Regions from separate parts of the Mesorhizobium sp. AR02 genome, predicted to be linked through region 4. Evidence: predicted binding sites of a transcription regulator. Region 4 holds the regulator's gene; each other region holds the start of a gene.
The links. Region 4 encodes LexA, which represses DNA repair genes until DNA is damaged. Its sites were predicted from a motif close to TGTTCNNNNTGTGTTCNG; they were not measured.

Region 1 (7,566 bases), 1.1 Mb from region 4:
CTCGTCGACGAGGCCTTTCGTGATCGACCAGGCGCCATCGTCCTTCTTCGCCCAGAACGGGCCGCCGGGATGAACCAGAAGCACTCTGAGTTCGTCGTCGCTTCGACGATAAATCAGCAGGCCCGCACTGCGTTTTGCCATTTTTGCATGTCCGTTTGCGGCGCTGGTGCGAGGTCGGCCGATTCTGTGTCGATCATGGATGCCGATCTTGCACCGGGAAATTGCGACGCTATGTCAGATGCATCTGCATTGCACCTCACCCGCGAGTTCGGCAATCTGATAGTATCGTTTCTGGGGCGGCGTCGAAAAATCAGGTGGGGCGTCCGGAATGCAACTGGGTCTGATCGGCTACTACAGCGATTTCGTGGTCTATCCGCTGGTGATCGCCCTCTTGGGGGTGGCCGGGCTGATCGAGGCCGGGGAAGAGAGTGCGCCGGAATGGATCGGCACGGTGCTGATCTGTCTCGGCCTGTGGACGTTGATCGAATACGTCCTGCACCGCTTCGTCCTTCATCACGTTCCCTACATCAGGGACCTGCACGACCGTCATCATGTCGAGGAGCGCAGCCCGGTGGGCACGCCGACCTGGCTCAGTCTCGGCGTGCATGCGCTGATCGCACTGCCCGTTTGGCTGATTTCGGATTTCGCGACCGCCAGCGCGGTCAGTTGCGGGCTGATGCTGGGCTATCTCTGGTATGTCAGTGTCCACCACATGATCCACCACTGGCATCCCGCCCATCCCAGCTACCTCTACACGCTGAAGCGCCGCCATGCGGTGCACCACCATATCGACGACAACGCCAATTTCGGCGTGACGTCGCTATTGTGGGACCGGGTTTTCGGCACGGCGCGGCTTTGAGGGCAGTAGGGCAGTAGGGCAGTAGGGCAGTAGGGCAGTAGGGCAGTAGGGCAGTAGGGCAGTAGGGCAGTAGGGCAGTAGGGCAGTAGGGCAGTAGGGCAGTAGGGCAGTAGGGCAGTCATTCAGCGCCGCTTGCCGCGACCGGCAGGTGACTTGGAGCCGCGAGGCCCGCTCTGCACCGGCGTGTTGTGCTGGTTTTCGTCGGTCAGTTTGCGCCAGCGGGCCAGGCGTTCCGGATCAAGCGTGCCGGCCTTGATGGCAGCCTGCACCGCGCAGCCCGGTTCGTGCACATGCGTGCAGTCGCGGAACTTGCACAGCGGTGCCAGCTCGGTGATCTCGGCAAACAGCGTGTCGATGCCGTAGCCGACGTCGCTGACCTGCAGCGTGCGCATGCCCGGCGTGTCGATCACCCAGCCACCACCGGCAATGGCATGCAGCGACCGCGCCGTGGTGGTGTGGCGTCCCTTGGCGTCGTGTTCGCGAATGGCTCCGGTCTGCTGCGGCGATTGCCGCGCCGATCCGGCCAGCGTGTTGACCAGTGTCGATTTGCCGACACCGGAGGAACCGATCAGCGCCACCGTCTGCCCCGTGCCGCACCAGGCGGCGAGTGCTGCCGCGGCATCCGCTGTGCGCGGGTTCAGCGTCACCACGGCCAATCCGCGCTGCAGTGCGGCGGCTTGGTTTTGGTACGCTTCGGCGTCTTCAGCCGTGTCGGCCTTGGTCAGCAGGATCACGGGTGTCGTTCCGGCCTCGTTGGCCAGCGCCAGATAGCGCTCGAGCCGCGCGATGTTGAAATCGGCATTGCAGGAGGTGACGATGAACAGCGTGTCGACATTGGCCGCGGCCAGCTGTGGCACCCGGCCGCCCTGGGTGCGGCGTTCCAGAACCGTCTTGCGGGTCAGGCGACGGCGCAAGAGGTGACTATGCGGCTCGACCAGCACCCAGTCGCCGACGGCGTAGTCGCCAGTGTTGGCTTGCGGCGCCAGCGTCAGGTCGATTTGTCCCGTCTGGGACAGGCCGCTCAGGCGGTCACGATGCACCATGGCAATGCGGGTCGGGATCAGGCCTGCCTCAGCCTGTTCAAGCTGATCGCCGAAAAAATCCGACCATCCGAGGCTGGCGAGCGATGGTGACGGAACGGGGGAGGAGGCCGTCACGGCTTCGACCAAGGGTGCGGCGTCGCTGACATCGGACAGTATCTCTGGCAAGAAGAGGTGTGGCGCGGACAACGCCCCTTTGGGGGGCGGTCCGCCCACGCTGTTGTATGGGCGGCATGGCGGGATTTGGCAAGCATTTCACGGCGAGAGGGCCGGGCTCACCCGTCAGCGACGTCGATTGTCTCGATAGTCACCGGGCGAGCCTCAAGACAAGAAGCCGCTCGCCAGGCCGGAGTCCGCATTTTCTTGACAAGCCGCGCTTGCCGGATGTTACTGCCGCCAGCCGCTTGGGCTGGGGGACTTTGCCGTGAAGAAGACATATCTGAAGCCGGTGCTGGTGAAGCGCGAGCTGCTGTCCGCCGTGACCGCCGCGCCTGCCACGTCCGGGCGTTGATCCGGAAGCCGTAGGGCGAGGGGGCTGACGCCTCCCACGCTCACAGCTCCTTTTCCGCCAATTTCCTGAATCCGTCGGGAAACTGGTGCAAGCCCGATCTCATTGCCACGACAGCCGGCTCAAGATAGATTCCGCTGGGGTAATGGAACCGGGGGCGTACCGGGAATGCTTCTGCCATTTTTGCATTGGCATACGCCTCGTCGCCATGGCGGGCTGAAATGGATGGCTCTTTTTGCGCCGTTCATCTTGTTGTCTGGCTACATTGCTTATGGCTTTGTCGGCATCCAGATCGACTCGCCACTCTCCGCCCTCAGGCATTTTGCTGCATTCCCGAACTGTGCGGCCGCCCGCGCCGTCGGGCTTGCCCCCGCGCGCAAGGGGCAACCCGGCTATTGGCCGACGCATGATGCGGACAAGGACGGTATCGCCTGCGAGCCTTGGCATGGGGAAAGCGCCAGCGGCGTCAAAGTGCATCGTTACTGGCGCACTGGCAGGTAGTTCTTACAATTCCTTTTCCGCCAGCTCCCTGAATTCGTCAGGCACCGAGCGGGCGGCCTCCAGTGCCACGGTGCCGTACCCTACGGCCTGCTTGCCGAAGCGCTCGCGGATCTTGTCGATGGCGCGGTCGGCGCCGAAGCGGGCGAGGCCTTGGCTGGAGCCGGGGCGGCGCTTCTCGTCGGCGAGGCCGAGCGGCAGGTCGAGCTGCAGCTCGGCACTTTCCCAGAGATGCGAGACCGAGATCGCCAGCAGCGAGATGGTTTTCTCCCCGGGATGGTCGGCAAGCACGCCGCGCACCAGGTCGCCGGCGATTTCGGCCAGCATGGTGGTCGCCGAGATCGGCTGGTCCAGCGTGATCGAGCGCGTGACGGCGCTGAGATCGGCAAAGCGCACGCGCACCGTCACGGTGCGGCCTGGCCGCGCCTTGGCGCGCAGCCGGCTGGCGACCCGGTCGGCCAGATGCAGCAGCGTCGGCACGATCACTTGCGCCACGGCGGGCTTCTGGCCAAGTGCTGATTGCGCACCGGCCGAGTGCGCGCGGCGCTTGGTCTCCAGTTTCCTCGGGTCGCGGTTCCAGGACAGGGCGGCGAGTTTTTCGCCGGCGGCGGGGCCGAGCAGCCTGGTCAGCGCGCCGCTATGGGTCCTCGCCAGTTGGCCGATGGTCTCGACGCCGATCTCGGCCAGCCTTGCCCTGGTCGCCGGGCCGACGCCCCACATCAGCCCGACCGGCAGATCGTGCAGGAAGGCAAGCTCGGTGCCGGGATCGACCACCACCAGCCCGTCGGGCTTGGCGACCTGCGAGGCGATCTTGGCCAGGTGCTTGGTGCGGGCGACGCCGATCGAGATCGGCAGGCCGAGTTCGGCTCGCACGCGGCGGCGGATCGCCGTGGCGATCTCTTGCGGCTGCCCGAACAGATGCGTGCAGCCGGCGACATCGGCGAAGGCCTCGTCGATGGAAATGCGCTCGACCACCGGCGTGAAATCGTCGAGCACTTTTATCGCCGCATCGCCCAGCCGCTGGTAGTGGCTGAAATTGCCGCCGACGAAGATCAGCTGCGGGCAAAGCTCACGCGCTTTGCGCCCCGGCATGCCGCCGCGCACGCCGAAGGCGCGCGCTTCATAGGAGGCGGCCAACACCACGCCGCCGCCCACCGCGATCGGCTTGCCGCGCAGCGACGGGTCGAGCAGCTGCTCGACCGAGGCGTAGAACGCGTCGAGATCGGCATGCAGGATGGTGGCTGTCGTTTCCATCCCGACCGCTCATCCGCAGTTGCTGATAGACAAGAACGAATAGAGAACAAAAGGTGATTATTGTCAAGCGGGGCCGCGGATGCACCCGGTGGGCAACTGTCTTCCGTGACGTGCTGTATCCTGTGACGGTAGCGCTGCCCCTCATCTGGCTGCCGCCATCTTCTCCCCGTAAACGGCTACGGAATGCACACATCTAGGAGTGGGGTGCGGCGGATTGACTCTCGGCTTGAGGAGGGCTGGCGGTCTCGGCTTTCGGCGTGATTCTGTGTCAGGCACTTTGCTTGATTCGAGGTGTCGCATGCTTGTTGAGCAACCGTCGCTGGGCCGTTTCGGGGATTTGCGCCTCGACAAAAGGGGGCGATGCTGCTCGACCGCATGGTTGCGCGCCAAGATATCTGCCTGCGCCGGCTTGGCGAGGGCCGGCGGGCGCAGGAGGTCGGGTTCCATCGCCTGCTGGCCAATGACAAGGTGACGATCGAGCGGTTGATCCAAGGCTGGAGCGAACAGACGGTGTCTGCGGCCGCCGAGCGGCATGTGTTGGCGATCCAGGACACCAGCGAGATCACCTTTGCCACCACGCCCGAGCGGCGACGCGGCCTGGGTGAGATCGGCAAAGGTGGTGGGCGCGGCGTGCTGGTGCATGCGATGGTGGCCATCGATGCGGTGAGCGGCGGTTGTCTGGGGCTGGTGGCCGGCAGCGTCTACACGCGCAAGGGCCGGGTCGAGACACCGCACGCCAAGCGCTCGCTCAAGGACAAGGAATCGCGCCGCTGGATCGACACGGCCCTTCAGGCCAGAAGCGTGCTGGCCAAAGCCGCCACTGTTACGATCGTGGCCGACCGCGAGAGCGACATCTATGCCGAATGGGCGACACTGCCCGGCGGCAATGTCCACCTTTTGACGCGTGTGATGCACGATCGTGCCGTAGCGGGCGGCGGTACTTTGTCGAGCGTGACGGCAGCGCTGCCGTTCGTGGCCGCGCGCAGGCTTGAGTTGTTGGCCACGCACAAGCGGGCGGCACGCAGCACCCAGGTGAGCCTGCGCTTCAGCAAGGTCGAGGTGTGCTGTCCCGACAATCCCGGCGCCAGGGATTTGCCGAAGACCGTGACGCTGAACCTTGTCGAAGTCGTCGAACTTGGTCCTCCAGCCGCGGCCGAGCCAGTGCACTGGCGTCTGCTCACCACCCATGAGATCAGCGACGTCGCCGCCGCCTGGCAGATCGTCGACTGGTACAGGCGGCGCTGGACCATCGAGCAGTTGTTCCGTCTGATGAAGACGCACGGCCTGCGCCTCGAGGACAGCCAACTCGCCAGCGCCGAGGTCTTGATCAAGCTCGCCGCCATCGCCACCAAGGCTGCGGCGGTTATCCTGCAACTCGTCCAGGCCCGCGAAGGCATTGGTGGCGAACACGCCGCCAATGCCTTCAGCACTTCCGACATCGCCGTGCTCGACAGCCTCGATGCCAGCTATCAAGGTCGCACCGCCTTGCAAAACAACCCGCACCCAAGGCACAGTCTCGCATGGGCCGCCTGGATCATTGCCCGCCTTGGCGGCTGGAATGGCTATCCCTCCTCCAAACCACCTGGTCCCATCACCTTCCGACACGGCCTCGAATACTTCCGTGCCATCGCAAAAGGCTGGGAACTCAGAGATGTGTGCATTCCGTAGCCGTAAACGGGGAGAAGGACGCTCGCGTCGCTGGTTTCGCCAATCGCCAACGTTGCAAGTGAAGCGGCGGCGCTGAGATCAGCCTCTTTCGCCCCGTTTACGGGGAGAAATGCCCGGCAGGGCAATGAGGGGCGGCGCTAACGTTGCGGGACGGGCGGTGCCCCTTCGGTCGAACCTCAACAACCGCCGTCCTCTTAAACAACGTGCTCGGCCCGCAGCGCCGCTTTCATCCGCTCCAGCGCCGGCGCGCCGCCGGCCGCCAGTTCGTCGGCGATGCGGGCCAGATGATCATCGGCCTTGCGGTGTTTGCTGCCCCAGGCGCCGAGCGTGGTCAGCACCGGCAAAAGGTCGATGCCGGCCTCGGTCAGCCGGTAGATCGCCTTCAGCCCATGGCTCGGGTCGTCGCTGCGGGTGAGGATGCCTTCGTCCTGCAGTGTCTGCAGCCGCTCGGCCAGCGTGCGCGACGAGATGCCTTCGTCGGACTGCAGGAATTCGCGAAAATGCTTTTTCCCGGCGAAGACCAAGTCGCGGATGATGAGCAGCGTCCAGCGGTCACCGAGCAGTTCCAGCGCCAGGTTGATGGGGCAGCCGGATTTTTCACGCGTCGACATCTATGGTTCCATTTTTAAATCACTTTACTATTGACATCATTTTTGCCTTGCGTCAATGGTTCCAAAAGTAAACCAATAACCTTTTGAGCCTGACAGACAGGGAGACGACGATGAAAAAGCTCATCCTGCAGATGCAGATGTCGGTCGACGGTTTCGTCGGCGCCTATGAAGACCATCGCTGGCAGCTGTGGGAATGGGGCGACGACATCATCTGGGACGACGAGTTGAAACAGGATTTCAACACTGTCTTCGCCGGCATCGATACCATCCTGCTCAGCCGCAAGATGGCGGAGGAGGGCTATCTCACCCATTGGGGCAATGCGGCGAAGAAATATCCGGCCGATCCATTCTACGCCTTCGCCCAGCGCATCGTGGAGGCCCAGAAGATGGTGCTGAGCGACAGGCTGAAAACCTCGCGCTGGGAGCGCACGACCGTTGTGAGCGGCGACCTGCCGCGCGAAGTCAACGCGCTGAAGGCGGGCAAGGGCAGCGACATGGCCGTCTTCGGCGGCGCCGGCTTCGCCTCGTCGCTGATCGCGGCCGGTCTGGTTGACGAATTCCAGTTGTTCATCAACCCGGCGGTGCTGGGGGCGGGGCGCCGCATCTTCGACCAGGGCGGTTTTCATAACCTTCGGCTGCTCGGCGCCAAGGCCTATGCCTGCGGCATGGTGGTCAACCGCTACGCCCCGGCGGGGTGAGGGCTGTCCGCTGCCTTGCGCCTGTCAGCCAATAGCGAAGGCTGGTGATCCTTTACACCCCCCTCTGGCCTGCCGGCCATCTCCCCCGCAAGGGGGGAGATCGGCAGCTTCGACGCTCCGCTTGCTCCTGAAACGGTGGTGATTTGCGAAAACGGTTGAGCGCGTAATCTCCCCCCTTGCGGGGGAGATGTCCGGCAGGACAGAGGGGGGTGCTGTCCCGCCGGCCTTGGCCTTTGGACGGGCAAGACGCGTAAAAAACCGGGCAGCCACGTATCCTTTTTGCGCGCCCGTTCGTCTCTGGTTCCTAGAGGTCGCGTGTCCGCGATCCGCAACCCTGGGAGACCATCATGGCGAGCATCGAGAGCGAGGCAAACAGGAACCACTATGCGGCGATCGTCGCCAATGCCGGCAAGTTCAACAGTCCGCAGGC
Region 2 (7,566 bases), 470 kb from region 4:
TCGAGCTTCTTGCGCTCTTCGAGCAAAGCCTCGACACGCGCCGGCACGTCGGCGGGCGAGATTTTCAGTACGGCTGCCGCGGCCTTCAAGCGCCTGTCCTGCTCGTCGAGATGTTTGCGCGCCGCCTCGCCGGTCAGCGCCTCGATGCGGCGCACGCCGGCGGCGACCGCGCTGTCGGAGACAACGCGGACCAGGCCGATATCGCCGGTCGCCCTGACGTGAGTGCCGCCGCAGAGCTCGACGGAATAGGGCCGGTTGGCCTTGGCGCCATGCAGCCCCGTGCCCATCGACACGACGCGTACCTCGTCGCCATATTTCTCGCCGAACAGCGCCATGGCGCCCTCGGCGATGGCGTCGTCGACCGACATCAGCCGCGTGGTCACCGGGCTGTTCTGCACGACGATCTCGTTGGCCATGCGCTCGACCTCTTCGAGCTCCTCGGCCGAGATCGGCTTGTTGTGCGAGATGTCGAAGCGCAGGCGCTCCGGTGCGACCAGCGAGCCCTTCTGCGCGACATGGGTGCCGAGCACCTCGCGCAGCGCCTCGTGGATCAGATGCGTCGCCGAATGGTTCGCCCGCAGCCTGGTGCGGCGTGCATGGTTGACCTTGAGCTCGACCGCAGCGCCCGTCTTGACGGTGCCGCTTGCCACCTTGCCGAGATGCACGAACAGCCCGTCGGCCTTCTTCTGCGTGTCGGAGATCTCGATCGAGAAGCCTTCGCCCGAGATGATCCCTGTGTCGCCCATCTGGCCGCCGGATTCGCCATAGAATGGCGTCTGGTTGACGACCACCGCGACCGCATCGCCCTTGCCGGCGCTGTCGACGGTCTTGCCGTCCTTGACCAGCGCCTGGATCAGGCCTTCCGCCTGCTCGGTCTCGTAGCCGAGGAACTCGGTGGCGCCGGTCTGTTCACGCACGGCGAACCACACCGTTTCGGTGGCAGCCTCGCCGGAGCCGGTCCAATGCTTGCGCGCCTCGGCCTTCTGCTGCTCCATCGCATTGGTGAAGCCGGCAAGATCGACAGAGATGTTGCGCTGACGCAGCGCGTCCTGCGTCAGGTCGAGCGGGAAGCCGTAGGTGTCGTAGAGCTTGAAAGCCGTCTCGCCGTCCAGCATGTCGCCGGCGTGCAGCGTTTCCGTCGCCTCGGAGAGCAGGCCGAGGCCGCGCACCAGCGTCTTGCGGAAGCGTGTCTCTTCGAGCTTCAGGGTCTCTGTGATCAGCTGCTCACCGCGCTGCAGTTCGGGATAGGCCTGGCCCATCTCGCGCACCAGCGCCGGCACCAGCTTCCACATCAGCGGCTCGTTCGCACCGAGCAGCTGCGCGTGGCGCATGGCGCGGCGCATGATCCGGCGCAGCACATAGCCACGGCCTTCGTTCGACGGCAACACGCCGTCGGCGACCAGGAAGGAGGACGAGCGCAGATGATCGGCAATAACGCGGTAGGACGCCACCGTTTCCGCATCGGGAGCGCGCCCAAGCGCGGAGGACGCCGCATCGATCAGGTGCCGGAACAGGTCGGTTTCGAAGACGCTTTCCACGCCTTGCAGGATGGACGCCATGCGCTCCAGGCCCATGCCGGTGTCGATCGATGGACGCGGCAGGTCGACGCGCTCCTCCTTCGTCACCTGTTCATATTGCATGAACACCAGGTTCCAGAATTCGAGGAAGCGATCGCCGTCTTCCTCGGGACTGCCGGGAGGACCGCCCCAGATGTGCTCGCCACGATCGATGAAGATTTCCGAGCACGGCCCGCAAGGACCGGTGTCGCCCATCGCCCAGAAATTGTCCGAGGTCGGGATGCGGATGATGCGATCGTCCGAGAAGCCGGCGATCTTCTTCCAGAAGCCGGCCGCCTCGTCGTCCGTGTGATAGACGGTGACCAGCAGCTTGTCCTTCTTCAGCCCGAACTCCTTGGTGATGAGATTCCAGGCGAGCTCGATGGCACGCTCCTTGAAATAGTCGCCGAAGGAGAAGTTGCCGAGCATCTCGAAAAAGGTCAGGTGGCGCGCGGTGTAGCCGACATTGTCGAGGTCGTTGTGCTTGCCGCCGGCGCGAACGCTTTTCTGGGCGGTGGTGGCACGCGAATAGGACCGCTTCTCCAAACCGGTGAAGACGTTCTTGAACTGCACCATGCCGGCATTGGTGAACATCAATGTCGGATCGTTGCGCGGCACGAGCGGGCTCGAGGCGACGACCTCGTGGCCCTCCTTGCGGAAATAGTCGAGAAATGTCGACCGGATCTCGTTCACGCCACTCATGACTGCTGCCTTTTCGCGAAAACCGCCGGCGCGGCCGGCGGAAACTGGTCTCTGCTTTCCAGAAATAGATTTGGCCTTTTAGCGGGCACGCCCCAGCCTGTCCAGAAACACGGAATTGGGCCAATCCAGGAGCTTGTCAGCCGTCCGCGCTAGCCAAAAACGAAAACCGCCGGCGCGAAGGCCGGCGGTTTGAACGCGATACTACAGAACTCAGTTACTTAAGCTTCAGACCATAGACCGGGATTATGGCCGAACTCCGGCAATTGCCCTACATCGCGCCGGCTTCGTCCTCAAAACCGTCGTCGCCGTTGCCCTCAGAGCCACCGTTTTCAAGGAATTTCTCGGCGATCAGCCCGGCATTCTGCCTGAGCGCCAGTTCGATCTCGCGTGCGGTATCGGGATTGTCACGCAGGAACAGTTTTGCATTCTCGCGGCCCTGGCCGAGACGCTGCGAATTGTAGGAGAACCAGGCGCCGGACTTCTCGACCACGCCGGCCTTGACGCCGAGATCGACCAGCTCGCCGGTCTTGGACACGCCCTCGCCATACATGATGTCGAATTCGACCACCTTGAAGGGCGGCGCCAGCTTGTTCTTGACCACCTTGACGCGGGTCTGGTTGCCGACGACCTCGTCGCGGTCCTTGACCGAGCCGATGCGGCGGATGTCGAGGCGCACCGACGCATAAAATTTCAGCGCGTTGCCGCCGGTCGTGGTTTCGGGCGAACCGAACATGACGCCGATCTTCATGCGGATCTGGTTGATGAAGATGACCATGGTGTTGGAGCGCGAGATCGAAGCGGTCAGCTTGCGCAGTGCCTGGCTCATCAAACGAGCTTGAAGACCCGGCAGCGAATCGCCCATCTCGCCCTCGATTTCGGCACGCGGCGTCAGCGCCGCCACCGAATCAACCACCAGCACATCGATGGCGCCGGAACGCACCAGCGTGTCGCAGATCTCCAGCGCCTGCTCGCCGGTGTCGGGCTGCGAGATCAGCAGGTTTTCGAGATCGACGCCGAGCTTGCGGGCATAGACCGGATCGAGCGCATGTTCGGCGTCGACGAAGGCACAGATGCCGCCCTTCTTCTGGGCTTCGGCCACGGTGTGCAGCGCCAGCGTCGTCTTGCCCGAGCTTTCCGGCCCGTAGATCTCGATGATGCGGCCGCGCGGCAGGCCACCGACGCCAAGCGCGATGTCGAGGCCAAGCGAGCCGGTCGGCACCGTCTCGATCTCGACGACCTGCTCGTTCGCGCCGAGCCGCATGATCGAGCCCTTGCCGAAAGCCCGCTCGATTTGCGACAGCGCCGCATCCAGAGCCTTTGATTTGTCCACTGCCTTATCCTCTACAAGCCGCAAAGAATTCTGAGCCATGATACATCACCCCTTGGTCGTCAATGAAGGCCGGACAATCCGTAATCCCTGCCATTTTGTACCTTTTTTGTTCTCGTTTGGCAAGAGGGATCAAATATCTGAAAAACAAATGATATCCGGATTTGTTCTTTTTTCGTACCAAGAGATCGAACAGGAACGCATCGCACATTGGGCCAGGCGGTTCCATTGTTTCGGTCGCCGAATCGCCGCCTTGCATGCGAAAACTCGATTCTGCAGCCTAGCGCTTGTGCGGCTGCAATAACAAAGGGCATATCGCCGGCATGGTGAAATCCGCAAAGATACTGGCCGTGGGCGGCGCCCATATCGACCGGCGTGGCCAGGTGTCCGGCGCTTACGTGCCGGCCGCGTCCAATCCCGGCACGATGCGCGAGGATGTCGGTGGCGGCGTCTTCAACGCGCTGCGCAGCACGGTGCGGCGTGGCGTATCGGGCTCCCTGATGTCGATGCGCGGCGGCGATGCCGCGGCGGACAGCATTTCGAGAGCCATCGCGCAGGCAGGCATCGCCGATCTGTCAGCGGTCTTCCTCGACCGCACGACGCCGAGCTATACGGCATTGATCGACCGCGAGGGCGAGCTGATCGTCGGCTTCGCCGACATGGCGCTGTACGATCTGGCGTTCCCCAAGCAGATGAGGCGCTCCAAGGTCCGCGAGGCGATCGCTGCCGCCGATGCCATCCTATGCGACGCCAACCTGCCGTCCTCGGCTTTGGAACGGCTGGTTTCGCTTGCCGCCGGCAAGCCGGTGTATGCCATTGCCATTTCGCCGGCCAAGGTGGTGCGGCTGATACCGGTGCTTGGCGCGCTGGCGCTGATCTTCATGAACCGGCGCGAGGCCATTGTGCTGGCCGGCGTCGACGCAAATGCCGCCGAGCGAGATGTCATCGACGGCTTGCGATGCAGCGGTCTTGCCAGCGGCGTCGTCACGGCAGGCAGCGCGCCGGTGCTGGGTTTCGATGAAGCGGGTGCTTTTTCAATCCTGCCGCCTGCCCCAAGAAAAGTCGCTGACGTCACCGGCGCCGGCGATGCACTGGCGGGCGCGACGATCGCAGCCCTGCTGCGCGGCCTGCCTTTGCGCCAGGCCTTGCGCGACGGCGTCGCCGCGGCGACGCTTGCCATCGAAAGCGCCGATGCCATTCCCGATTTCACCGCGGCGAGCTTCGCGGAAGCGCTGGCCCTTGTGCCGGACGCGCAGGAAGTGGCATGAGACCGGCAAATTCATAACGCCGCAGTGTTGCCGAGTGCCCCGATGGATGCGCCGCACCGCGAATTGGAGATCCAGATGACCCCGGAAACCGCCCGCCCCTTCATCGATATCCACGCGCCAGTGGCGCAGGCTCTGGCCGCCGGACGGCCGGTGGTGGCGCTGGAAAGCACCATCATCACCCATGGCATGCCCTATCCCGACAATGGCGCCATGGCGGCAGATGTCGAAAAGATCATCAGCGACGGCGGCGCCGTGCCGGCGACGATCGCCGTGGTCGGCGGCCGCGTCAAGATCGGCCTGTCCGATGGCGAGCGCGAATCGCTCGCCATGACCGGTGACGCCATGAAGCTGTCGCGCGCCGACCTCGGCTTCGCCGTGGCGCAAGGCCGCACCGGCGGCACGACAGTCGCCGCCACGATGATCGCAGCTGAAATGGTCGGGATAAAAGTGTTCGCCACCGGCGGCATTGGCGGCGTGCACAAGGGTGCGGAAAAGAGTTTTGATATCTCGGCCGATCTCGACGAACTGGCACGCACGCCGGTCATCGTCGTCTCGGCCGGCGCCAAGGCGATCCTCGATATCGAAAAGACGCTGGAGGTTCTGGAAACGCGCGGCGTGCCTGTTGTCGGTCATGGCTGCGAGACCATGCCGGCGTTCTGGTCGCGGCAGTCGCCCTTCCGCGCGCCGCTGACCCTGCACACCCCAGAAGAGATCGCGCATTTCTACCGGACGCGACTGGCACTGGGGCTTGGCGGCGGCATGCTGATCGCCAACCCGGTGCCCGAGAATCACGAAATCCCGGCAGAAGAGATGGCCGGCTATATCGAAGCGGCGCAAAAGGCCGCCGAGGCACTCAACGTGACCGGCAAGGCGGTGACACCGTTCCTGCTGGGAAAAATCCTCGAACTGACCGGCGGCCGGAGCCTGAAGACCAACATTGCGCTGGTCGAAAACAATGCGCGGCTGGCGGCGAGGATTGCGAAGGCGCTGTAGGAGCTGCCAAGAAAGTCCCCCTCACCCGGATTGCCAAGACCGAATTGCAAAGAGCAATTCGGGGCAATCCGACCTCTCCCCGAGGCGAGAGGAGCTGCCGGCGATGATGCTCGTCTCTTCTCCCCTCGGGGAGAAGGTGGCCGCGAAGCGGCCGGATGAGGGGGCGGCCTCGACGTGCCCCCTCGATAGCAGCCAGCGCTAGCAGGCTGTTGAAGAAGTGCTGGCGCGGTTGTTTGGAGCGTGATTCACTTCTCCCCGGATGATTTGGGGATTTGTGGATGCGCGGCTCGGACGAACGGACAGGCTCTCTGTTTTCGTATGTCGATCTTGAGGCGCGGGTTCGACGTGATCATCCGCTGCGGGTGATACGGGAGATCGTTAACGCGGCTCTTGTCGCGATGGATGGCGATTTTGCGGTGCTTTATCCACCCGGGCTCGGCCGCCCGTCGATCGCCCCGGAACGGTTGCTGCGTGCGATGCTGTTGCAGGCCTTCTACGGCATTCGTTCGGAACGTCAGTTGATGGAGCGGATGGAGTTTGATCTTCTGTTTCGCTGGTTCGTGGGGCTTGGCGTTGACGATCCGGCCTGGGATCATTCGAGCTTCACCAAGAACCGGGATCGGCTGTTGGAAGGTGAGATCGCGGCAAAGTTTCTGCGCGCTGTGCTGGCGCAGCCAAAGGTGAAGCGGCTTTTGTCGTCGGATCACTTCTCGGTGGACGGGACGCTGATCGAGGCCTGGGCTTCGATCAAGAGCTTCCGCCGCAAAGACGGAGACGACAACGGTCCGGATGGAGCAGGTCGCAATGCCGAGCGTGGCTTTCATAAGGAGAAGCGCTCCAACGACACACACCAGAGCACGAGCGACCCGCAGGCGCGGCTCTACAAGAAGGGCGACGGGCAGCCGGCGAAGCTCTGCTACATGGGGCATGCGCTGATGGAGAACCGCCATGGGCTGGCGGTCGATGGCGGCATCACCCAGGCCACGGGCACGAGCGAGCGTGATGCCGCGCTCGCCATGTTGGACCGCAGACCGTCGCGGCGGCGCATCACACTGGGTGCCGACAAGGCCTATGACGTGCGCGCTTTCATCAGGGATCTGCGCGAGCGCAAGATCACGCCGCACATCGCCATCGACGGCCATCTGAGCAAAACCGGCAAGCCTCGCGTGACGGCGATCGATGGTCGCACGCGCTCCCATGCCGGCTATGCGGTCAGCCAGCGCTGCCGCAAGCGGATCGAAGAAGTGTTTGGCTGGATCAAGGCCTCGGCCGGCATGGCCAAGGTCAAGCTGCGAGGATGCGCCCGTGTGGGCGCGGCCTTCACCTTGAACCTGGCGGCCTACAATCTGGTCCGCTTGCCCAAGCTGCTGGCAGCGCCGGTATGAGCCTCACCGGCCGCTGGCGGATTGTCGCGATGCCCGACTATGTCGAGGACTATCGCGACATGATGGAGCCCGCCTACATTGAGTTCGCGGCCGATGGCTCCGGGGAATTCGCCTTCGGCTGCGTCACTGGTCAGATATTCGGCGCGGGCGACGGCAACGATGTCGCCTTCTCCTGGCAAGGCAATGACGAAATGGACGAAGCCCAGGGCAATGGCTGGGCTGAAATCCAACCAGACGGCTCCATCAACGGACAAATCTGCTTCCATGGCGGCGACGAAGCTGACTTCGTCGCTCGCAAGTGCACTTCTTCAACAGCCTGCTAGGTCAAATCACTT
Region 3 (7,566 bases), 230 kb from region 4:
GCCGCGATCGACCGCCTCGCGCACCAGCCGGTAGTTGTTGGAAATGCCGCCGACGAAATGCTCGCCGAGGATCTCCTGGACGTCCGCCTGCTTGATGCCGTTGTCGAACATCTTCTGCTCGAAACGGTTGACGATGACGTTCGGCTTCACTTCCTTGCCGGCGGTCTCGTAGACCGCCTGGATCAGCCTCTGCGTGTGGCGCAGGCACGGCACCGTCATTTCGGCGACGATATAGAGCTTGTTTGAGCCAAGCAGCACAGTCTCCGTCCAGGGAAACCAGGTGCGCGGCATGTCGATGACGACATTGTCGAAATAGGCCGAGACGAGGTCCAGCATGCGCACCACGACATCGGTCTTGAACGAGCGCATCTCCGCCGGATGCGTCGGTGCCGCCAGCACGCAAAGGCCGCTGGCATGCTTGGACAGCATCACGTCGAGCAATTGCCGGTCGAGGCGTTCGGGCTGGTTCTCGATCTCGGTGATGTCGAAGCGCGGCTCGAGGTCGAGATATTCGGCACAGGCGCCCTGCTGGAAATTGAGGTCGACCACGCAGGTCGAAGCGCCGCGCGTCACAGAGTGATGCAGCTGGAAGGCGGTCTGCAGCGCCAGTGTCGTGGTGCCGACGCCGCCGGCGGCCGGCATGAAGGTGTAGATCTGCGACTCGGTGTTTTCCTCACGCCCCGGCCCTTGCAGCGCTCGCACCACCGAGCGCACCAGATCGGCCGTGGTGATCGGCTTGACCAGGAAGTCCGCGACCTTGAGCTGCACCAGGATGCGCACGGCGGCGGCGTTGAACTCCTGGGTGACCACGACCACCGGCGCCTTGCCCTCCAGCCGGCGCATGATGCGCTGCAGCGACTCGACCTCCTCCAGTCTCGCCGCGTCCATGTCGACGATAATGGCGCCGAAGTCGGTCTCCTGGACCTCGCCGCGCAATTCGGTGACATTCTTTTCCACCGTCGAGAGCTGGATGATCTCGGAGGCGGCGAATGCGGTCCGCGTGTCCTGCACGAAGGTTCTGTCCGTCGATACGAGCAGGATCTTCCTGGTCTTGATGCCGTTTGCCATGCTCGCCGCCTGTGAGGTCGATCGCTTGTGGATCAGTTGCCCTGTTGAATCAGTCGCTTGTGTTTGTCTGCGATGCCTTCGCGCCCGCCGCCTGATCGGGTGTGACCGGTCCGGCATTGCCACGCTTGGCAGGAACGAGAAGCCTGGTGTTCTGGACGCCGTACTTCCACGGATCGACCATCTGCATGACGGTGTTGGCGGCCTGGGCGTTGCCGGCGCCGGTCGTCACCCCTTCGCTGCGTGTGTAATCGTCGCTGGTGCAGCCGCCGGCCAGACCGGCAAGAAGCAGGGTGATGCTCGATCTCAGGACCAGACGCATGATTTCAGTCCTTCGGCAGGTCGAGGAAGTGCCCGACCGTGGTGGCGGGAGCAACCCGTGCGGCGCTGCCATCTGCTAGTGCCAGCGCGCGGCCGGTGTCCGATGCCTTCACTTCCTCGGTGTTGTTGAGGAAATAGTCGACATTGCTGGCCGGTTGCGAACCATCGGTCGGCTCGACCATTTTCTTCGACGGATCGACCGGCTTGACCAGATAGGGCGTGACGAGGATGACCAGGTCGGTCTCGCGCCGCTGGTAGGATTTCGACGAGAACAGCGACCCGAGCACCGGCATCTTGCCGAGGCCGGGAATGCGCGACGTGGTGATGTCGTTTTGCGACTGCAGCAGCCCTGCGATCATGAAGCTCTGGCCGTTCTTCAGGTCGACCGAGGTCTTGGCGCGGCGGACAGTGAAGCCCGGCACCGAAATGTTGCCGATGTTGTAGGACGCCGACGCATCGATCGAAGAGACTTCCGGCGCGATGTCGAGGCTGACCAGCCCGTCCTTGAGCACGGTCGGCGTGAAGTCCAGGCTGACGCCGTATTTCTTGTAGGTGACGGAGATCTTGCCATTGTCCTCCGAAACCGGGATCGGGAATTCGCCGCCGGCGAGGAAGCTCGCCGTCTCTCCGGAGCGCGCGATCAGGTTGGGCTCGGCCAGCATGCGGGCAAGGCCGCGCTCCTCCAGCGCTTTGACGGCGATATCGACGGACACGCCGTTCGACAGCAAGCTGCCGATGATCTCGCCAGTACCCGCCGTCGGCACCGACGCCCCATCCGGGTTCAGCACGACACTGCGCCCACCAATGCCGTAGGCGAAATTGGCGCTGTATTTTGCACCCAGATCCTGCCCCGCCTGGCGGTTGATCTCGACAAAGCGCACATTGAGCTGGACCTGCTGCGACGATGAGATGTTGACCGAATTGATCACCTCCTCGTTGCCGGAAAAGCGGGTGGCGATCTTGTTTGCCTTTTCGGCGGCGACCGCGTCATCGGCCTCGCCCGACAACACCACACGGCCATTGGCCGAGCCGACCTTGATCTTGGCGTCCGGCACGCTGGCACGGATGGTGCTGGCCAGCTGATCCGTGTCGAGCGTCACCTCGATGTCGACGGTGCCGACAAGCTGTTTTTTCTCGTCGAACAGCGCAATGCCGGTGGTGCCGAGATTGTTGCCCAGCACATAGAAGGATTTGTCGGTCAGCGGGTTGACGTTGGCGATCTCCGGATCGCCGATGACGATCTGGTAGAAGGCAGCACTCGTAACGATCGTCTTGGGCTTGCCCTTGGCGACCTTGATCGACGCATTCTTGGTCGCCGAGACATAGACGATTTCATTGTCCGCCTTGGCCGCCCCGGGCATAGCGAGCATGCCGCTCGCAGCCAGAGCAACCGCGATCGCCAGGGTGCGCACAAAGCGCGACCGGCCCGTCATTCCATATAGGGTACGCATCAACATTGCCCTGTCCCGTCCGGTCCCCACCGGTCTTTACTTCTGGTCCCGCGCAGGAACCTGATATTCCTCGGCCTTCGTGCCGCGGGTCACGATAACCGTCTTGAATTTCGGCTTCTCCGGCTCCTTGGTCATCGCATCGAACAGCGAGCCGGCCGCGGCCTGAGCCTTGGCCGCCACCGATCCGCCGAAGGAAGAGATGGTGGTGACGCCGTTCTTGCCGTCGCCGCCTTCACTGGCGGAGCGCAGCGACAGCGACAGCGTGCCGACGGTGCGGGCAAGCGCCACTTTCTGCGCGCCTTCGGTCGTCACCTCGATGGTCACGGAATTGGTCACCTGCGGCGTCGTCTGGCGCTCGTCGGCGCCCTGCCCGACGCTCAGCACCTTGGCATCGGCGACGACGATCTCGGAGGTGATGGTCGAACCGGCGGCGCCTTGCGCGTTCTTGGCGACTTCCTGGATTTCGCCGGCATCGCGCGTCAGCACGACATCGACGCGGTCTCCCGGCGTGACGAAGCCGCCGACACCGGCGATCTCGTCGGTGCGGATGGTGACCGCCCGCATTCCTGGCGTCATCATGTTGGAGAGCGTCGCGCGGCCGTTCGGCCCCGACAGCTTGGTCAGCAGCACCGGTTCGTTGACCTCGATCGGCGAGAGAACGACGCGGCCGCCCTCGCCGAGCAAGCCATCGATGGTGGCAAAGGCGCCCTGCGGCAGGGAATCCTGCGGCCACGGGATTTCGGTCAACTTGGCGCGGTCGAGTTCCATGCCGTAGCGCAACGGCGCGTTCGCCACCACGATGGTCTTGAACTCGATCCTGGGCGGGGCCGGAGCGGCGATCGACGCCGTCTTCTCCTCGGCATCGGGCCTGGCCTGGCTCTTGACCCAGAAATCCGCGGCAAAAATCGAGATCGCGCCGAAAACGGCAGCGATGCCGATCATCGTTATGGCCTTGCCCCTCACGCCGAAACCCCTGATGCCCGTCGTTTCTTGTTATGTTGGGCTCACGCTAGGCCGCTTTGTTAAAGAATCAGGAATGCGGAACGGTGGTATCGGACCTATTTCCGCCCGCTTGGTTATCGAATGGTTTTAGGATAAGACGGGTCAAATCCCCGAACGTAACAGGAACCTCCGTCGCTTGGCGCCGCAAAGCGTGGCAGTATCGACGGGTGATTCGCAGCATCGAACCCGATGGCAGGCATGGACGACAACAACGATCTCTTCGGCAATATGGACAAGCAGCCACAGCCTGTTCGCACACCCGCGCGCCCGGCGGATCCGCTGGTGCAGGCAGCAGCCAAGCGCCCGGCCGCGACCAAGGATGGCAGCGAGGGCTACAGTGCCGCCGACATCGAGGTGCTCGAAGGCCTGGAGCCGGTGCGCCGCCGGCCGGGCATGTATATTGGCGGCACCGACGACAAGGCGATGCACCATCTGTTCGCCGAGGTCATCGACAATTCGATGGACGAGGCTGTCGCCGGCCACGCCACCTTCATCGATGTCGAGCTTTCGGCCGACGGGTTTCTGACCGTTACCGACAATGGTCGCGGCATCCCTGTCGATCCGCATCCGAAATACAAGAAGCCGGCGCTGGAAGTCATCATGACGACGCTGCATTCGGGCGGCAAATTCGACTCCAAGGTTTATGAGACCTCGGGCGGCCTGCACGGCGTCGGCGTCTCCGTCGTCAATGCGCTGTCGGACCATCTCGAGGTCGAAGTGGCGCGAGGCCGCCAGCTTTACCGCCAAAGATTCTCGCGCGGCATTCCGGTAAGCGGCCTGGAGCACCTCGGCGAGGTGCACAACCGCCGCGGCACCAAGACCCGCTTCCATCCCGACGAGCAGATTTTTGGCAAGGGCTGCGCCTTCGAGCCGGCGCGCCTCTACCGCATGACGCGTTCGAAGGCCTATCTGTTCGGCGGCGTCGAAATCCGCTGGACCTGCGATCCCTCGCTGTTCAAGGAAAAGGATCCGACGCCGGCCAAGGCGGAATTCCATTTTCCCGGCGGCCTCAAGGACTATCTCAAGGCATCGCTCGGCGACGACTTCCAGGTGACGCGGGAAATCTTCGCCGGCAAGAGCGAGAAGCAGGGCGGCCACGGCTCGCTCGAATGGGCGGTGACCTGGTTCGGCGGCGACGGCTTCATCAATTCCTACTGCAACACCATCCCGACGGGTGAAGGCGGCACCCACGAGGCCGGCTTCCGCAACGTGCTGACCCGGGGCTTGCGCGCCTATGCCGATCTGGTTGGCAACAAGCGCGCCTCGGTCGTTACCTCGGAAGACGTCATGATCTCGGCGGCGGGCATGCTGTCGGTGTTCATCCGCGAGCCGGAATTTGTCGGCCAGACCAAGGACAGGCTGGCAACGATCGAGGCTATCCGAATTGTCGAGACCGCGATCCGCGATCCGTTCGACCATTGGCTGGCCGACAATCCGCAGGAGGCTTCGAAGCTGCTCGACTGGGTGATCGCGCGCGCCGACGAGCGGGTGCGCCGGCGCCAGGAAAAGGAAGTGTCGCGCAAGAGTGCGGTGCGCAAGCTGCGGCTGCCGGGCAAGCTCGCCGACTGCACGCAAAATGCCGCTGCCGGTGCTGAACTGTTCATCGTCGAAGGTGACTCGGCCGGCGGCTCGGCCAAGCAGGCGCGCGACCGCGCCAGCCAGGCCGTGTTGCCGCTGCGCGGAAAAATCCTCAACGTCGCCAGCGCCGGCAATGACAAGCTGGCCGCCAACCAGCAGATATCGGACCTGATCCAGGCGCTTGGCTGCGGCACGCGGTCTAAATACCGCGACGAGGATCTGCGCTACGACCGCGTGATCATCATGACTGACGCCGACGTCGACGGTGCCCACATCGCTTCGCTGCTGATCACCTTCTTCTACCAGGAAATGCCGGCGCTGGTGCGCGGCGGCCATCTCTATCTGGCGGTGCCGCCGCTTTACTCGATCAGGCAAGGCGGCAAGGTCGCCTACGCCCGCGACGACGCGCACAAGGACGAGCTCCTGCGCACCGAATTCACCGGGCGCGGCAAGGTCGAGCTTGGCCGTTTCAAGGGTCTGGGCGAGATGATGGCAGCGCAGCTCAAGGAGACGACCATGGATCCGAGGAAGCGCACGCTGCTTCGCATCGATGTGATCGATGCCGAGGCCGCGACCAAGGATGCGGTCGATGCGCTGATGGGCACCAAGCCGGAAGCCCGCTTCCGCTTCATCCAGGAACGCGCCGAATTCGCCGAAACGGAAGTGCTGGATATCTAGCCGTCTGCCGGTCCATAACAGGCTCAACTTGCGGAGACGAGCATGTGACCGGCGCACAGCTGAGAGCCTATTTCGAAACGAGCTTGGCCGGACTGACGCAACCGACGCGCTCCGACTGGATTTTCGCCCTGCGCACCGTTTCGGCCGGTCTGATCGCGCTGCTGGCTGCCTACGCGCTGAAGCTCGACCATCCGCAATGGGCAATGATGACCGTGTTTATCGTTGCTCAGCCGGTCGCGGGCATGGTGCTGGCCAAGGGTTTTTACCGGTTGCTTGGCACTCTTGCCGGCGGTGTCGCGGCGATCGGCATCACTACGGTCTTCGGCACCAACCCATGGGTACTGGTGACGGTGCTCGCCGTCTGGATCGGCATCTGCACCTTCGTCTCCTCGCTGCTGCGCAATCCAGAGGCTTATGGTGCGGCGCTTGCCGGCTACACCGCCATGATCATCGGCCTGCCCGCCTTTGGACAGCCGCATCTGGTCGTCGACCTCGCGGTCGCGCGCTGCGCCGAGATCGTGCTCGGTATCGTCTGCGCCGGCCTGACCAGCCGGCTGATCCTGCCGAAACTGGCCAGTGATGCCATCATCTCACGGCTGAAACGCTGCATTCTCGACCTTGCCACCTACGCCGCAGGAGCCTTCTCGGAAGGTGATACAGCGACACTCTCCGCACTGCATCGCAAACTCGTCGCCGACACCCAGACACTCGGCGAAATGCGCGCTTATGCCAGGCTGGAAGCGCCAAGCTTCGCACCGCGTGCCCACCCGGTGCGGCGCACCATCGGACAATTGCTCTCGGCTCTGTCGGCGGCACGCGCGCTGCATTCGCACGCTGCTCCGAAAAACGCCGCACTTGTCCCGGTGCGTTCGGAATTGCAGGCCCTTGTCAGCGAATTGGCAGCAAAGCCCGGCGCACTGGACGATACGGCACCCTGGGTGGAACAGCTCGACGCGATCTCGACCAAGGCCCGGCAGACACCCGATGCCGCGACCGACCAGGGTGACGACAGGGTCGGCACCATCACCCGCCTCACCATCGCAGCCGATTTCGCGGAGGCGCTTAAACAGGTGCTGCGCGGGCTCGATGCCTTGCGTGTACCGGTCACCCGTACGGGCCGCGGCAGCAGGCAGCCTACGCTGGTGGTGCACCGCGATTACCCCGGCGCATCGCGCAATGCCGTGCGCGCTGCCCTTGCCACGTTGCTGGTCGCGGCCTTCTGGTTGACGACGAAATGGTCGGAAGCGGCCGGCACGGTCATTCTCGTTGCCGTCGTCTCCAGCCTGTTTGCCGCGCGGCCGGACCCCGTGCAGGTGTCGTGGGGCTTCTTCAAGGGAACGCTGCTGGCTTTGCCCTTTGCCTTCCTCGTCGGCCAGATCGCATTGCCTGCCCTGCCCGGCTTCGGCTGGTTCGTCCTGTTTGTCGTGCCGATCCTGGTGCCAACGGCGCTAGGCATGGCCAATCCGCGCTA
Region 4 (7,566 bases):
CCACCGCATTTTAGGAGGTGCGTGCCAGATTGGGCCAGGGCCTAATGTTGCACTGCGAAACGCGCCTTTCAATGCCAATCTTCTTGGGCCAGTTTGCTCCTAATCGATTTGATCCGCTATGCGCGCCAGGCTTTCCTCGCGCCCAAGCACGGCAAGCACGTCGAACACGCCCGGCGATGTGCTTTTGCCGGTCAGCGCGGCCCGCAAAGGTTGGGCCACGGCGCCGAGCTTGTGGCCGCCAGCCAATGCAACCTCGCGGATCGCGGCTTCTGCCGCGGCAGCCGTCCAGTCGCTCGACAGCGCGTTCAAAGCTTCGTGAGCGCCACGCAGGATCTTGCGGGCATCGTCGTTGAGCAGGAGTGCAGCCTTGTCGTCGATCGGCAGCGGGCGGTTGGCAAACAGGAAGGCGGCGCCATCGACGAGCTCGACCAGCGTCTTGGCGCGCTCCTTCAGGCCGGGAAGGGCTGCCAGCAACTGCGCCTTGTTCCTGTCGTCGAGGCGCGCGGCCATTGCCGGGCCGCCCTCGAGATAGGGCAAGGTGGCGATGAGGATGTCGAACAGTTCGGCATCGCCCATGCGGCGCATATGCGCGCCGTTGATCGCTTCCAGCTTGGCGAAATCGAAACGGGCCGCGCCCTTGTTGACGTCGCCGATATCGAACCACGAGACCATGTCCTTGATCGACATGATCTCGTCATCGCCGTGGCTCCAGCCGAGACGCGCCAGATAGTTGAGCAGCGCCTCCGGCAGGTAGCCCATGGCGCGATAGGCCTCGACGCCGAGCGCGCCATGCCGCTTCGACAGCTTGGCACCGTCGGCGCCATGGATCAGCGGGATGTGCGACATCGACGGCACATCCCAACCCATGGCGTTGTAGATCACGGTCTGGCGGGCGGCGTTGGTCAGATGGTCGTCACCGCGGATGATATGCGTGACGCCCATGTCATGATCGTCGACGACGACGGCATGCATGTAGGTCGGGTTGCCGTCCGAACGCAGGATGATGAAGTCGTCGAGATCCTTGTTGGGGAAGCGCACCTCGCCCTGGACGCGGTCGTGCACGACCGTTTCGCCCTCGGTCGGCGCCTTGACGCGAATGGCGCCCTTGACGCCGGGCGGTGCCTCGGATGGATCGCGATCGCGCCACTGGCCGTTGTAGCGCGGCGGCAGGCCCTTGGCGCGTGCCGCCTCGCGCATCGCCTCGAGCTCGGCCGGCGTCTCGTAGCTGTAATAGGCCTTGCCCATGCGCACGAGTTCCTCTGCGACCTCGCGGTGGCGTGGCGCACGCTCGAACTGCGAGACGGCGTCGCCGTCCCAGCCAAGACCGAGCCAGGAGAGGCCGTCCAGGATGGCGGCCGTCGCGGCGTCGGTCGAACGCTCGCGATCAGTGTCCTCGATGCGCAGCAGCATCGTGCCGCCGGTGTGCTTTGCGTACAGCCAGTTGAACAGCGCCGTGCGCGCGCCGCCGATATGCAGATAGCCGGTGGGCGAGGGGGCAAAACGGGTGACGACCTTGTCGGACATGAAACTCTCGGAAACCATCTGAAGCGGGGTGCGGCTGCGCGGACTTTCGCGCGCCCGGCGTTCATGTAGCATAGGGCGTCAGGGGTGCAAGGGGCAGACCCGATGGCTGGACGAGGCCGGGGCTTGGATCAGGGCGAGGACGCTGGTGTTGGCGTCAGCGAACGGTCCCTGTTTGCGATTCCACCGCCAACCTCACTGCCGCCATCGCCTCTTGTGCCTGCGCCCGGTAGCCAGCCGCTGCAGGCGGATATCCCAGCGCCACTTCCGTCCCCTGTCTCGGGCCGGATTGTGCGCGTCCGACGGCAGCTCGGCCAGGTTTCCTTACCTCGCCTGCGCCGCGGTGTGGCGACGGCAGCGGAGCTCGAGCTTGACCGAGGCATCGCCTTCCTGCTGGTGCCGGTCTGCCTGGCTGCTGGAGCGATCGGCTATTATTCGCTGGCGGCGGAGCCCGACTTTGCAAGACCTGTCGCGGTCGTCGTGCTGATGGCGATCTGCACGCTTGTCTCGCGCTCCTGGCCGAAAACCCATCTGGGCTTCATGGCGGCATTGTTGTGCGCGCTTGGCCTGCTTGCCGCCAAGGTCGAGACATGGCGAGTGGGCACCCAGATGCTGGGCTCGGAAATCTCGACTGAAGTGACCGGCCGCGTCGTCTCGCTCGACCGGATGGAGACTGGCCGCATCCGGCTGACCATAGACGTGACGTCGACCGCCCGGCCGAAATTGCGCTATGCGCCGGAAAGGGTCCGGCTTTCGGCGCGAAATATCCCGGCGGACATGACTGCCGGCTCCCTGGTCACCGGCTATGCCAAACTGTTGCCGCCGACCGGCCCGGTGCGGCCGGACAGCTACGATTTCTCCTTCGACAGCTATTTCGCCGGCATTGGCGGCAGCGGCTTCTTTCTCGGCAATCCAAAGCTTGTCTCCGCCGAGGACGGTGAGATGCCTCTGTCAGCCCGCCTTTTCTCCGGGATAGAAAATGCCCGTGAAGCCATCGCCGACCATATCAGGGGCAGCATTGGAGGGGCCGAGGGCGAGATCGCCGCGGCGCTGATCGTTGGCGTCCGCGCGGGCATTCCCGACGAAATCAACGAGGCGATGCGGCGCACCGGCATCTATCACATCATCTCGATTTCCGGACTGCATATGGCGCTGGTTGCCGGCACCATCATGGGTCTGCTGCGCGGCGCCTTCGCGCTGTTTCCGGATTTTTCCGCGCGTCGGCCGGTGAAGAAATACGCGGCCGCCGCGGCCCTGTTCTCGATCGCCGCCTATCTCGTGATTTCGGGCGTCGTCGTCGCCGCCGAACGCAGCTTCATCATGCTTGCGGTGATGCTGACTGCCGTCCTGTTCGATCGCGCGGCGCTGACCATGCGCAATCTGGCGATCTCGGCGATTGCCGTCATCGTGGTGTCGCCACACGAAGTGGTCGGCCCGAGTTTCCAGATGTCGTTCGCGGCAACGGCTGCGCTGGTTGGCGCCTATGCCGGTTGGGCGGATCACCATTCGGGAAAGACAAGACCGCCACCGCCAAAGCGATCCCTGCCAAGCTTTCTCACGCGAAAATTCCTGCTGGCGACAGGCGGATTGGCCATGACCTCCATCATCGCCGGCTGCGCCACGGCGCTGTTTGCCATCTGGCATTTCCAGCGTGTGTCGCCGCTCAGCCTGTTCGCCAATCTGGCCGTCATGCCGATCGTCTCGCTGATTGTCATGCCTTTCGCTGTTCTCAGTTCGCTGGCGATGCCTTTCGGTGCCGATGGTCCCTTTCTTTACGTGATGGGCAAGGGCCTGACCGCAATGATCGCCATATCGGCCTGGATATCGGAACGCTCGCCGGTCGACGCGGTCGGGCTGATTTCGCAGCAATCCGTCCTGCTGGTGACCATCGCCCTGGTCATCGCGACGATGGCGACGACCTGGCTGCGGCTCGCAGCGCTGCCATTCGCGCTTGCCGGCCTGTTGACGGTGTCGGATACGCGCACGCCGGATGTCTTGATCTCGGAAGATGCACGGCTGGTCGCGTTGCCGATCGGCGGTGGCGAACTCGCGGTCAGCCGGGCTCGTCCGAACGAATTCACCGTCGACAATTGGAAACGCGCGCTGGTGTCCGAAACCATCGTCGTGCCGGAAATGTTCAGCAAGGCGGAGGGGCAATTCGGCATTGCCGATGCCGTCAACCTGCCGCCGGGAGCGCCATTCTATTGCACGGATGGCGTCTGTCTTGCCCGGCACCCGTCCGGCGCGATCATTGCGCATGTCGAAGACCGCAAGGACACCTGGAAAGCCTGCGGTTTCGCCGATTTGATCGTCGTCAATGACGCGACCGGCTATGACGCCTGCCACAATCCGCTGGTTCTCGTCGTCACCAAACGGCAACTGGCCCGTAAGGGCAGTGCCGCCGTCTTCTTTGACCGCCAATCGGCGACCGGTCCGCCAATCGTCAGCTTCGCGGTGGACAGCCCGTATCGGCCTTGGCACGAGCAGCGAAAATTTTCGCGTGAGGCGAGGGGGCTGCCGCCCTATCAAAAACCCGAAGCGCCGACCGCTCCTGCTCAGTAGCGCCGGATCAGCCCGACGAGCTTGCCTTGCACCTTGACCCTGTCCGGTCCGAAAATGCGCGTCTCGTAGGCAGGGTTGGCGGCTTCAAGCGCGATCGAGGCACCCTTGCGGCGGAACCGCTTCAATGTCGCTTCCTCCTCGTCGACCAGCGCCACGACGATCTCGCCCGGGCTCGCCGTGTCGGCGTTGCGGATAATGACGGTGTCGCCATCGAAGATGCCGGCCTCGATCATCGAGTCGCCCTTGACCTCGAGCGCATAGTGCTCACCACCCATGATCATGTCCGGCGGCACCGAGATCGAATGCGTCTGATGCTGGATGGCATCGATCGGCACACCGGCGGCGATGCGGCCCATCACCGGGATCGACACCGCGGAAACCGCGTCGTCGTCGTTGCCGGCCGCCGGCAAGCGCGACGACGCCGGCTTGATCTGGCGGCCAAGGCCGCCCTGACCGAGACTGCCCTGGATGACGCTCGGCGAGAATTTCTTTGCAGCATTGAGGCCGGGCGCGATCGAATCCGGCAGCCGCAGCACTTCCAGCGCCCGCGCCCGGTTGGGCAGCCGGCGAATGAAGCCGCGTTCCTCCAGCGCCGTGATCAGGCGATGGATGCCTGACTTGGAGGCGAGATCGAGCGCTTCCTTCATCTCGTCGAAGGACGGTGGAATGCCGCTTTCCTTCAGCCGTTCATGAATGAACATCAAGAGTTCATGTTGCTTGCGCGTCAGCATGGCGGCCCCCAAGGCTTGAACAAAGGGTCTGAACCAGAATCGAAAAACAAACCCAGAACAAACACTATCTGTTCCAGTTGTGTTCTGCAACCGTTTAAAGTTTAGTGAATTTGTTAAGACGCCTGAAATTTTTTGCCCCTGGCAGCGGGCGGCAGTCGACCACCTCCGCCTCCGCCGCGCGCATTGAAATTGTTTTGGTTAATGGCCTGTGGCCTACCCCAGGATGCGGTTTGGCATCAGGCCTTCGAAAGGCGTTCACGGGGTGGATTTGTATGGTTTATCGATCCATTTCCAGCGGAACGAAACGAAACCAAAATGCCAACAATCGCGGGCTTCGGGGCGGGTACGGGCCGCGGGGATCTGGACGCCACGCAAGCGTCATCCGGAAACCGCTTTCAGGCTGCCGGCGCGGGCGGCGTAGGTGCCACTGTCTTCGCTGTGAACATAGACGTGCAGCGTGTAGCCGATATGCGCGGTCATGAGTGCCTTTGCCCGCTCGACGTCGCGATCGAGTGCCGCTTCCATGATTGCGGTGTGATGCTCGATCGCGATCGCCTCGCGCAGAGCGTCCATGGCCTCGCCATAGCCGTGCTTGAGGCCGGCCGCCGCCCGCAATGTCGGCGCCAGGCCGAGAAAACGATGATGCCGCCGCAGCTGATCGGCGATGGTCGAGCGGAACCGTAACAGCCAGTTGGACGTCGCCGCGCTCAACAGCGCCGCGTGAAAGGCCTCGTGGCTCTCGTCCCACTTGTCGACGGCCGCATCCGAGGGGTCGTCGACCGCAGTCTTGCAGCGGGAGAGCCGGTAATGAGCGGTGACAACCGCGTCCTCCCATTCCCTACCGCCGTTCGCGATCGATTCCAGGAACAGCGGCATTTCGACAACCAGCCTTGCGCGCGCCAGGTCCTCGAGCTCGGCCCGCGACACGGGAGCGACGGCAAAGCCGCGATTGCTGATGGCGGTGACCAGGCGCTCGGCTTCAAGTCGGGACAAAGCCTCACGCAGTGGCGTCCAGCCGACGCCATATATGCCGCGCAGTGCGCTCAGCTTGAGCGGCGCTCCTGGCATGAGGCGGGTGGTCAGGATATCGCGCCGCAGCAGCTGATAGGCCGCCTCCGTCTTGGTGGAGTTATTCTGATCCTGCATCACTTTCCGTCCATCATCAGGCTTGCGAAAATTATATATCATGTGAAGGCATGGCAAGAATTATATATAATGTTTGACAGGCGCTGAGGGACTGACCATGATCGCCGCAGTTGCCGCCCGGGAGCGGCGCCGATCAAATCTGGGAGGAAATGATGTTGAAGTCGAAATCCGCTTGGCTGTCGGGCTTGGCCCTGGCAGGCGCGTTGATGGTCAGTGCAGGCAGTGCCGCGGCCGATCAGATACGCATCGGCATCGCCAATTTCGGCGAGCATCCACAGCTCAACGCCGCCATAGCCGGCTTCAAGAAGGCGTTGACGGACAATGGCTTCGTCGAGGGCAAGGACGTCGTCTACACGGAGAGCCATACCAATTTCGATGCATCGCTGGTGCCGCAGATGATCGCCAAGCTGCAGGCGGAGCAGCCCAAGCTGATCTACACCATCACCACGCCGGTCTCGCAGATCGCCAAGAAGGCGCTCGCCGGTTCCGGCATTCCGATCGTCTTTGCCGCGGTCACCGATCCGGTGGCGGCCAAGCTGGTGCCGTCGTGGGACGCCGGCGACGAAGGCATGACCGGCGCCAGCGATCTGCAGGATGTCGCCGCGGTGATGGCCTTCACCAAGAAGCTGCTGCCGAACGCCAAGCGCTTTGGCGTGCCTTACAATCCAGGCGAGGCCAACGACGTTGCCTTGGTCGAAAAGATCAAGGCGGCGGCGCCCGCAGCCGGCTTCGAGGTCGTGGAAGTCGGCATCGACAACGTCAATGACATCCAGCAGCGCATCGCTTCGCTCGCCGGCAAGGCAGACGTGATCTACGGCCCGGCCTCGAACCTGATCCAGCCGGCGATCGCCGCCGTCTCCGCGGCCGCTCGCCAGGCCGGTATCCCGATCGTCAACTCCGATGACAGCGCGGTCCGCAACGGCACCGTACCGGCAAGCTTCGCGGTCAATTACACGCAGGTCGGCATCAACGCCGGCAACATCGCCGCCGAGATCCTCAAGGGCAAGGATACCAAGACGATCGCACCGTCGCGCCCCGCCTATAAGGATCACATGGCAACGATTTCCCGCAAGGCGATGGCTGCGTTCGGCATCGAGATACCGGCATCGATGGCCGATTGCGGCTGCATCGTCGACTGACATCGGGCTGCAAGGGTGACGGCGTTGGCGCCGTCGCCCTTCAAGTCAGGGAGGAACGATGCTCGAGATCCGATCCGCGCGCAAAGTATTCTACAGGGGCCAGGCCGACGAGAAGGTCGCGCTGGACGGTCTCAGCCTGTCATTGGCCACAGGCGAGTTCGGCATCGTCATCGGCTCCAACGGAGCCGGCAAGAGCAGCATGCTCAACGCCATTTCCGGAGCACTTGTCCTGGATTCCGGCAAGATCCTGATCAACGACGCCGACGTGACAGCTATGCCGGTGTACAAGCGCGCGACAAGATTGGCGCGCGTCTTCCAGGATCCGATGCGCGGCACCGCCGCCAGCATGACCGTGGCGGAGAACATGTTGCTCGCCGATCTGCGCAGCCACAAACGCACGCTGCGGCAAGGGCTGAACGCCGCGCGGCTTGCGTCCTACAAGGAGCGCCTGTCGATATTGGGCCTCG

Region 1: the regulator LexA is predicted to act here: its motif matches at 4,191-4,208, upstream of dinB (DNA polymerase IV).
Region 2: the regulator LexA is predicted to act here: its motif matches at 3,685-3,702, upstream of recA (recombinase RecA).
Region 3: the regulator LexA is predicted to act here: its motif matches at 3,950-3,967, upstream of parE (DNA topoisomerase IV subunit B).

Annotation. Positions count from the first base shown of each region.
Region 1 is NZ_CP080531.1:5,424,934-5,432,499, forward strand. It holds gene DBIPINDM_RS30395 (NUDIX domain-containing protein) at 1-141, opposite strand, end outside; gene DBIPINDM_RS30400 (sterol desaturase family protein) at 329-859, shown strand; gene rsgA (ribosome small subunit-dependent GTPase A) at 982-2,058, opposite strand; gene DBIPINDM_RS30410 (excalibur calcium-binding domain-containing protein) at 2,576-2,908, shown strand; gene dinB (DNA polymerase IV) at 2,912-4,159, opposite strand; gene DBIPINDM_RS30420 (IS4 family transposase) at 4,520-5,827, shown strand; gene DBIPINDM_RS30425 (winged helix-turn-helix transcriptional regulator) at 6,022-6,438, opposite strand; gene DBIPINDM_RS30430 (dihydrofolate reductase family protein) at 6,549-7,136, shown strand; gene DBIPINDM_RS30435 (alpha/beta hydrolase) at 7,484-7,566, shown strand, end outside.
Region 2 is NZ_CP080531.1:7,003,294-7,010,859, forward strand. It holds gene alaS (alanine--tRNA ligase) at 1-2,258, opposite strand, end outside; gene recA (recombinase RecA) at 2,527-3,627, opposite strand; gene DBIPINDM_RS38360 (carbohydrate kinase family protein) at 3,909-4,853, shown strand; gene DBIPINDM_RS38365 (pseudouridine-5'-phosphate glycosidase) at 4,929-5,846, shown strand; gene DBIPINDM_RS38370 (IS5 family transposase) at 6,125-7,231, shown strand; gene DBIPINDM_RS38375 (hypothetical protein) at 7,228-7,554, shown strand; gene DBIPINDM_RS38380 (TfoX/Sxy family protein) at 7,561-7,566, opposite strand, start outside.
Region 3 is NZ_CP080531.1:6,308,299-6,315,864, reverse strand. It holds gene DBIPINDM_RS34795 (AAA family ATPase) at 1-1,068, opposite strand, end outside; gene DBIPINDM_RS34790 (hypothetical protein) at 1,118-1,387, opposite strand; gene DBIPINDM_RS34785 (type II and III secretion system protein family protein) at 1,392-2,843, opposite strand; gene cpaB (Flp pilus assembly protein CpaB) at 2,874-3,800, opposite strand; gene parE (DNA topoisomerase IV subunit B) at 4,038-6,095, shown strand; gene DBIPINDM_RS34770 (FUSC family protein) at 6,140-7,566, shown strand, end outside.
Region 4 is NZ_CP080531.1:6,538,158-6,545,723, forward strand. It holds gene gltX (glutamate--tRNA ligase) at 100-1,524, opposite strand; gene DBIPINDM_RS35860 (ComEC/Rec2 family competence protein) at 1,627-4,083, shown strand; gene lexA (transcriptional repressor LexA) at 4,077-4,814, opposite strand; gene DBIPINDM_RS35870 (GntR family transcriptional regulator) at 5,193-5,960, opposite strand; gene DBIPINDM_RS35875 (ABC transporter substrate-binding protein) at 6,113-7,099, shown strand; gene DBIPINDM_RS35880 (ABC transporter ATP-binding protein) at 7,158-7,566, shown strand, end outside.